Heliomicrobium gestii: one gene and its partner. The protein of the gene in region 2 binds, or shares a complex with, the protein of the main gene of each other region. Links are inferred from orthologs where the notes say so. Each region holds a gene or a part of one and is shown on either strand. Other genes may lie near its edges.

Region 1 (3,737 bases), on a different replicon or contig from region 2:
TGGACAGGCTGCACAGGCACTGGCGGCGCCTGCGGCGGATAGGCGGCGACCGGCGGTTGGGGAGGATACCCAGGCTGCGCTCCATAATATCCCGGCGGAGGGTAACCGTACCCCGGAGGCGGGTACGCAGGCGGTTGATTGCCATACCCCGGCGGTGGACCTCCGTAACCCGGCGGCGGCGCGGCAACCATCGGCATTTCGACGGGAGGTTGGGAAGCCGGCGGAGGATATGCAGCGGGCGGAGTCGAGGCGACTGGAGAATGCGCCACCGGCGGAGGTGGAGGCGGCGCTGTTTCCGTCTGTGCCGGAGCGCTCGCAGGGGTGGATGACATATCCCCCATCAATCCGGAAACAAGTTGCTTGGCAAAGGGAATCGGGTAGACCTGCATCAACTCGCTGTCGACAAGTCCTTCAATAACCATCCGGAAGGACACCTTGACCACCGGATCCATCTCAGGATGGGGTAATTTCTCACTGGCAAAATCAATGGTGTTCAACGCCGGGGGGGAAATATCGATCTTTTTTTGCAGCATCGTCGCCATGGAGGTGGACGCCGACCCCATCATCTGGTTCATCGCTTCCGAAATGGCGCTGAAGTGAATTTCGTTCAGTTCTGTCGGCGGTGACATACCGTCGCCGCCCATCATCAGATCGACGATGATCGCCACGTCAGATTCGCGGATGATCAGCACATTGCTGCCTTCCAATCCGGCTGTATAGGTCACATCGACGACAACGAAGGGTGAGGGATAGTCTTTTTGCAGCGCCGCTTTCGATGTGACCGTCACACGGGGCGTCGTAATGTCGACTTTTTTCCCTAAAAGAGTAGAAAGTGTCGTCGCCGCCGTACCCATGGAGATATTGGCGATCTCGCCGATTACATCTCTTTCCAGTTCACTGAAGTCGGCTTGCGGTTCGGCTGCATCCAACGACATTACAGGTTCACTGGGGGCGTCGGCGCCTCTCAACAGGGCATCAATTTCCTCCTGGGAAAGGACGCCGCTACTCATCATCTGTCTCAACTCCTTTTTCGTATGTCGCTGTGATCTGGATACCCATTTTGGAGCCGGAGATGCCCGGACGCGCCAGGTATTTGGTCCGTTGACCGATGAGCACTTCCAGTTCGGAATCAGAACGATTGTCCAACTGGATCACGTCACCCAACTGCAAATCCAAAAGCTCGGAGACGCTGAGCGAAGTGCGTCCCAACAAGACGGTGATGGGGACAAGCGCCCGTTCCAAACGGTTGCGCAACGCCTCCAATTGTTCCGCCGTGCGCTCCTTAGCCGCATTGGAAAACCAAAAATGGGCGCTTAACTTGCCAATGATCGGTTCCAGTAATATATAAGGCAGGCAGATATTGATCATTCCCTCGACATCGCCGATTTTACATGCCAAGGTGATGACGACGACCATCTCCGTGGGCGCCACGATCTGAATAAACTGCGGGTTTGTCTCGATCATCTCAAGGCGGGCTTTTACCTGAGCGATGTTGTCCCAAGCCTCGGTGAAACTGTCCAACATGCGTCGCGTCGTCCGTTGAAAAACAGATTGTTCAATCTCTGTCAGCCCTCGGATCTTGTCCGGTGGGTTGCCTGTTCCTCCAAACAAGCGATCAATGACGGCGAAAGCGATATTGGGGTGAATTTCCATGATCCCGTTCCCATTCAACGGGGGCATCGTAAAGATGTTAACGATGGTGGGGTTAGGAATGGAACGAATAAACTCTTCGTAGGTCAACTGGTCTAACGATTGCACCGATATCTGCACGAGTGTGCGCAGGTTTGCGGCCAAATAGGTCGTTAAGGTACGGCAGAAGTTTTCATAGATGACTTGCAATGTGTGAATCTGGTCCTTGGAAAATTTATTCGGCCGCTTAAAGTCGTAAACTCGGATCTTGCTCGCCAAATCATCTTTGACATCCTCAGGCGTTACCTGACCGCTGGCGAGGGCGGCCAGCAGCGCGTCGATCTCGGCCTGGGACAGAATATCGCTCATGTCCTACCCTCACCTCCTGAAATCAGTCGTTATCATTCCGGGCAGGACTATTGATAGACAAGCTCCTGGAAGTAGACATTACGGAATTTGTCGGCGCCAAACTGTTTGTTTAAGGCGACCAAGATGTCTTTTTTGACCTTTTCCTTGCTGTCAGATACCTGGAAATCCTCTACCGTTTTCGCGCTGAGGATATAAAGGATCCGGTCGCGGATGACCGGAAGCTGTTCCTTCAATTCGGCCAGCTTTTTCTCGTCCTTCTTTTCCTCATTCAGTTCCAGGATCACTTTGGCTTTTAGGAAGCGTTTCCCACCAGGGTCAGCCAGGTTGGTCGTGAAGTCGCCAGCCTCAAAAAGAACCCCCACTGTTTTAGGCGCTGTCGCTTTTGGCGTGTGGTCCGAAACAGCGTCCGGACTGATAAAGAACTTAAATACCGCCACAGCGATGATGGCCGCCGATACCAGCACGGCAACGGCGATAATGATCAGCTTCGTATTCAGCGGTTTCTTTTTGGGCGCGTTTTCGGTATCAGCCATGCCGGAAAAACGCTCCTTCCTTGGCTAGGGTATAAATTGAACAGAACAGGCCCTACCTTACCTAATTATACATTCATTCGAGTTCTTCCCGCTAGGTCCTTCTTTTTGTCAGATATCCGTCGGTTTTATCGCTACGACAGGTTTGATACATGCCAGGCGGTAGGCGATCACCTTTTCCACCACTTCATCGGAACTTTCCAATACAACGATCTTCTTGCCTGTCGTCAAGGTGATGATCGTATCTGGAGTCGCTTCGACTTGCTCTATCAATTCTGCATTGATCACCAGTTCGCTTTGGTTTAACCGCCTGATCTTGATCATCGACCTGCCCTCCATTGTCAATGCAAAGATACGGGCGGGCTGATCGGACCTACCCGCCCGTCATCGATTATCGTTTCAAGTTAACCAGTTCTTCAAGCATACTGTCAGAAACGGTAATGATCCGGCTGTTGGCCTGGAATCCGCGCTGGGTCGTGATCATGTCGGTAAATTCCTGGGATAGGTCGACGTTGGACATCTCCAATGCGCCTGGGGTGATGGCGCCACGGCTGCCCACGGCCGGTTGGCCTGTGTTCGGTTCGCCGGAGTTGTTGGACCTCATATAGAGGTTGGAACCAGCCTTTATCAATCCGGCAGGGTTGGAGAAGGTCGTCACACAAACCTGGGCCAGCGCCAGGCTCTTGCCGTTCGAAAAGGTGCCTGTCAACACGCCAGCTGAATCGATGGCATAGGTCTTTAAGGCGCCATCGGCGTATCCGTTCTGGCTCAGTTTGTCGACCGTCGTATCGGAAGAGAATTGGGTGATAGAGTGAAGATCGAGGTAGAACGCGGAATTGTTTGACGTTGAAGGGAACGTAAAGCCAGCGGAGTAAGAACCTGTCGGCATCGCTGTCATTTTATTGACGCCCAAGCCGGGGAAACTGAAATCAGTGGCATTGGTCACATCAAAACGCTTGAACATGCCGTTGCTGCTGAAGTAAATTTCACCCTGAATAAAGCCTGTAGCCGTTGTAATCTTGTGTGTGGTCGGATCTTCTGTAGTAATACGCGCCGACACAATCCAGTGGTTTTCGTCACCGGCCTTGCTGACATTTTTCATGGTCAACAACAGGTTGTGCTTACCGCCTTTGGAATCGAAGATCTCGATCGATTTCTGGATCGGCAGGGAACTGGCCTGCAGGCTGTTCAGGTTTTTGTTGAAGGAAA
Region 2 (4,546 bases):
GCCCTTGTCAAGCAGTTTAAGATTTGAACATAAAGGAGCGCCCTTTGGAAAAGCTGAAGGTTCTCATCGCTGAAGACACCCTGGTGTACCGCAAGATGCTCGCCCTTGCAGTCGAGAGCACCGGCTTGGCCACTGTCGAATGCACAGCCTCCAACGGTCTGCTTGCCCTGGAACGGTTGAAACAGCACTGGATTGATGTGGTGCTCCTGGACGAATCGATGCCGGAATTGGACGGCCCGGCCACGTTGGCGCGGATCCGCAGGGAGTACCCCCAACTGCCCGTCATCATGATCGGCGGTGACGGTTCCGATTTGGCGACGACGCAGGATTCCGGCGCCGGCGTGCTCGATGTCGTCGCGAAACCGCCTGAGACAGATGCCGAGAAGAGCACGGAGCGGCTCAAGTCTCAACTGCAGGCCCTGTTCACCCAGATTCACATGGGGAAACTGGTGATGAGTTCACGGGCGCCGGCGCCGCCGGTTTCAACGAGGCCGCAAGCGCCGCCGCAACCCCCTGCCCAGCTTTGGGCGCAACGAAAAGCCCCCCTTCCTCCGGAAGAGGAAACAGGGATCGCCCAGCCGTCGAAACGGAAGCGGTTGACCGGCGTCGATCTGGTGGTCATCGCCTCCTCCACGGGCGGCCCGGTGGCATTGGAGCAAGTTCTTTTCCCGTTGCCGCCTTCCTTCGCCAAGCCGATCCTGGTGGTCCAGCACATGCCGGCCGATTTTACTCGCATCCTGGCCCACACGCTGAGCCGGAAATGCGCCATCCCGGTGGCAGAAGCACGGGAGGGGGAGGCGATCGCGCCGGGCCGGATCCTGATCGCGCCCGGCGGGTGCCATATGGCTGTCGCCTCCCAGGGGAAGGAAAAAGTGATCCGATTGGATAAGGGACCGCCCGTTCACGGCGTCCGTCCTGCCGCCGATGTTCTCTTCGCCTCCTTGGCCCGCGAATGGGCGCGGCAACGTGTCTTGGCGATTGTGCTGACGGGGATGGGAAGCGACGGCATGGGCGGCGTGGCGGAACTGAAAAAGCACTGTGACTGCTACTGTCTTGTCCAGAGCGAAAAAACCTGTGTTGTCTACGGCATGCCGCGCAGCGTTGCGGAAGCGGGACTGGCCGATGAAGTGGTTGACCTGCCCGATATCTCCGCCCGCGTCGTTCGCATCGTTTCGGGGGGAGTCTAGCCCATGAGCATGTTGCAGGATAGGAAAGGCTTTCGCTCAATGCAGCAGTATATTGAGCGGGAGTGCGGCATCCACATCGATGATGACAAAGCCTACCTGATCGAAGGCCGGTTGGGCAAACTGCTGGCTGAATCGGGCGCACGGGACTTTGAAGAGTTTTACCATTTCCTTTACAAAAGCCGTGATCGTTCCATGACCGAAAAGGTGATCGACGCGATCACGACGAATGAGACCATGTGGTTTCGCGACAAGACGCCCTGGCGCATTCTTGAAGAGATCTTCATGCCCCGCTTTATTCAGGAATTGCGCACAGGGAAGCGCTTGCGCATCCGTCTCTGGAGCGCCGCCGCCTCAACAGGGCAGGAAGCTTACTCGACGGCCATGTGCATTGATCGGTACCTCAAGGACAAGGCCATCGCCGGTATCACCCTCGATCAATTCGAGATCGTCGCCACCGATATCTCTCCGGCCGTATTGCAGGTGGCCCGGGCCGGCAAATACGACAGCATCTCCATCCTGCGCGGCCTTGATGCCGGCCATAAGGAGCGTTACTTTCAAAAAGAGGGGCGTGTCTGGTCGATCGACGACCGGATCCGCAGGGCTGTCCGATTTGAACGGTTTAACCTGCAGGATGCCTATCAAGGGCTGGGGTGCTTTGACGTCATCTTTTGCCGTTACGTCGCCATTTACTTTTCCGAGCCATTGAAGCGTGACATCTTCCGGCGGATGGCCGATCAGTTGCGCACCGGCGGGGCGCTCTTCCTGGGCGGTTCCGAGATTTTCACCGGCTATGGCGAGCACTACCAACGACATGAGCATCAAGGTGGAATTTACTATCTCGTCAAGAGGGAGCCATGATGAAATTCTTATCAGTCGATGACTCCGCGATTATCCGGAAAATCATCCGCGGCGCCGCCGAGGTGCTCGACTGCGACCTCTTGGAAGCGTCGGAAGGAGCGGAAGCGCTGGCGATTCTCGAAGCGCATCCCGACATGGATCTGATCCTGTTGGATTGGAACATGCCAGGGATGAATGGCTGGGAGTTTCTTCAGACCATCAAGCATCATCCCCGATATAAGCACATCCCCGTGATGATGGTGACCACCGAGGGAGAGCGGGAAAACATTGTCCGCGCCATCCGGGCCGGCGCCATTCACTACCTGGTCAAACCGTTTACGATGGAAGAGCTGCTGAAGAAAATCATCGAGTGCCTGGGGAGGGGAGAGCTATAAACAGCCTGCGCGATTCCCTGACCGGCGCCGTTATGGAAGTGCTACATACGATGGCGGGACTGGCGGTGGAAGCAGCGGCCTGTCCCACCGGAGAGCGCCCCGCCTGCGATTTTACCGGCGCCATGATGATCATCGGACGACGAACGGCCATGGTCGCCATTGGACTGTCGCGCGAAGCGGCAACACTCACCGTCTCCCAGATGACCGGTCTTGCGCCGGAGGAGTTGTCCGAAGAGGACTTGGCCGACGGGGTGGCCGAACTGATCAACATTATCGCTGGGAGCGGCAAGTCCGGTCTCGTGGGAACAGATGAACACTACCGGATCACCCTACCCTTCGTCATGGTGGGGCAGAACCGATATACCTTATATAAAAACAAGGCAGCTGACCGGTGCCTGCGTGTCTTCGCCGGCGACGTGAACCTCATCCTGGAAATCGCATATTTGGAGGGAGAACCATGACTAAAAAGATCCTGCTTGTCGACGATTCCCCGTTGATTCACAACCTGCTCCGCAAAACCCTGGAAAAGCATGGCTATGAAGTCGCCGGCGATGCCATGAACGGCAAAGTGGGCGTTGAACTGTATCGGGAGCTTTCCCCCGATCTGGTCTTTATGGACATCACCATGCCTGTTATGGATGGGATTGAAGCGGCGAGAGCCATCAAGACGGAGAGCCCCGAGGCGCGCATCATCATGCTCAGCGCCATGGGCGATGAAGAGATCGTCAAACAGGCCAAGGAGTTGGGCGTCGATATTTTCCTCCAGAAGCCCTTCGACGATTATAAAATCATCAGCGCCATCGCCAAGGTGGTATAAAAGGGGGAAGAACCATGGATCAACGCATGACCAAACCCTTTTCCGACGCGGTCGTCAACATCTTCCGGCAGATGGCGGACATCGACGTGGAGATCGAATCGGGCCCGGCGCAGGACAGCGATGAAATCCGTTCCCTTGGCGTCACCTCCATCCTCACCTTCGCCGGCAAGGTGAAAGGCCGCTTTCTGCTCGATCTCGACAGCGACCTGGCCTTGCATGTCGCGAAGACCCTCATCGGCGGCGAATATGATTCCGTCAAGGATCACATGGTGTTGGCTTCTGTTTCGGAGATGAACAACATCATCTCCGGCAACGCCATCACCCAATTGAACAATGAATACAGCCTGAGCCTGCGGTTGGCGCCGCCCATCGTTTTTGCCGGCAACGACGTGATCATCGCCATCCCCAAGATCGCGTCCATCTCTGTCAACTTTAAAACCGCGCATGGAAGACTGAAGGCCAGCATGGCCATCAGCAAGGCCTAGGGCGCCGATAGGAGGAGCGACTGATGCAAGATAAGCATATCGTCCCGTTTTTGGACGCCCTGGAAAACGTCTTGGGCCAGTTCGGCGCCACCGACATCCGCCGGGGCGCACCGGAACAGAAAGAGACCATGCATGTGGACATGGATGTGACCGCCGTGCTCGGCTTGGTCGGCAACCTGCGAGGTAACGTGGCCTATTCGCTCTCGTCGGAGACGGCGAAAAAGATCGTCTCAGCCATGATGTACGGCATGCCGGTCGAGGAGATCGACAGCATCGCCCGCAGCGCCATCGGCGAGATGGCCAACATGATCACCGGCAACGCCATCACCGCCAATGTGCAGGCGTTGCTCTCCGGCGGAACCGCCACCTATGACATCACGCCCCCCTCGATCATCTTCGGTCAGGACATCTACTTCATCATCAGTTCTGTCGAGACGATCGCCGTGCCGGTGGAGACGTCCTTCGGGAGGATCGAGGTCAATATCGGGTTGGAGATGTAGCGCTAGTCGTAAAAAAAAGGAGCCGTTGATCATGATCAGCGGCTCTTTTTTTTGCAGTTTTTTCGGAAACAACCTTACATCGACTTGGCCGCTTCCTTCGCTCTCGCCTTCGGATGCTCCTTGATGATGGAGTACCACTTGATCAATGCGTCGCCCATGACGACAACGGAGAGGCCCATCATGATCGACGAGAGGACCGTGTTCATCATGTTGTTGGCCGGCAGGTACTGGTTGACGATGGTCCAGTAACCGGCGGTCATAACGGAGGCGAAGAGGTAGACCATGGGAATCGCCGTGACCAGGCCGTAGAGGACTTTGCCTGTCT

Evidence for each region. The genes of interacting proteins can lie anywhere in the genome.
Region 1: the proteins of GTO89_RS06050 (region 2) and fliM are in contact, whole or in part, in a crystal structure (PDB 1F4V), measured with the Escherichia coli proteins. The link is inferred for Heliomicrobium gestii from one-to-one orthologs.

What each region holds. Positions count from the first base shown.
Region 1 is NZ_WXEX01000008.1:54,621-58,357, forward strand. What follows is about bases 1-2,953. They hold fliM (flagellar motor switch protein FliM), read right to left. Parts: upstream 1,999-2,953; coding sequence 1,003-1,998; downstream 1-1,002. Other genes in these bases: fliY (flagellar motor switch phosphatase FliY), read right to left, coding at 1-1,013; GTO89_RS10495 (flagellar basal body-associated FliL family protein), read right to left, coding at 2,046-2,531; GTO89_RS10500 (flagellar FlbD family protein), read right to left, coding at 2,640-2,852; GTO89_RS10505 (flagellar hook protein FlgE), read right to left, coding at 2,920-2,953. In the rest of the region: more of GTO89_RS10505, read right to left, coding at 2,954-3,737. UniProt on the Escherichia coli protein: FliM is one of three proteins (FliG, FliN, FliM) that forms the rotor-mounted switch complex (C ring), located at the base of the basal body.
Region 2 is NZ_WXEX01000004.1:156,241-160,786, reverse strand. The notes cover bases 754-3,731. They hold GTO89_RS06050 (response regulator), read left to right. Parts: upstream 754-2,044; coding sequence 2,045-2,419; downstream 2,420-3,731. Other genes in these bases: GTO89_RS06035 (chemotaxis protein CheX), read left to right, coding at 3,251-3,721; GTO89_RS06040 (response regulator), read left to right, coding at 2,877-3,236; GTO89_RS06045 (chemotaxis protein CheX), read left to right, coding at 2,470-2,880; GTO89_RS06055 (CheR family methyltransferase), read left to right, coding at 1,191-2,045; cheB (chemotaxis-specific protein-glutamate methyltransferase CheB), read left to right, coding at 754-1,187. Outside these bases: GTO89_RS06065 (methyl-accepting chemotaxis protein), read left to right, coding at 1-27; more of cheB, read left to right, coding at 45-753; GTO89_RS06030 (chemotaxis protein CheX), read left to right, coding at 3,745-4,221; GTO89_RS06025 (carbon starvation CstA family protein), read right to left, coding at 4,296-4,546. UniProt on the Escherichia coli protein: Involved in the transmission of sensory signals from the chemoreceptors to the flagellar motors.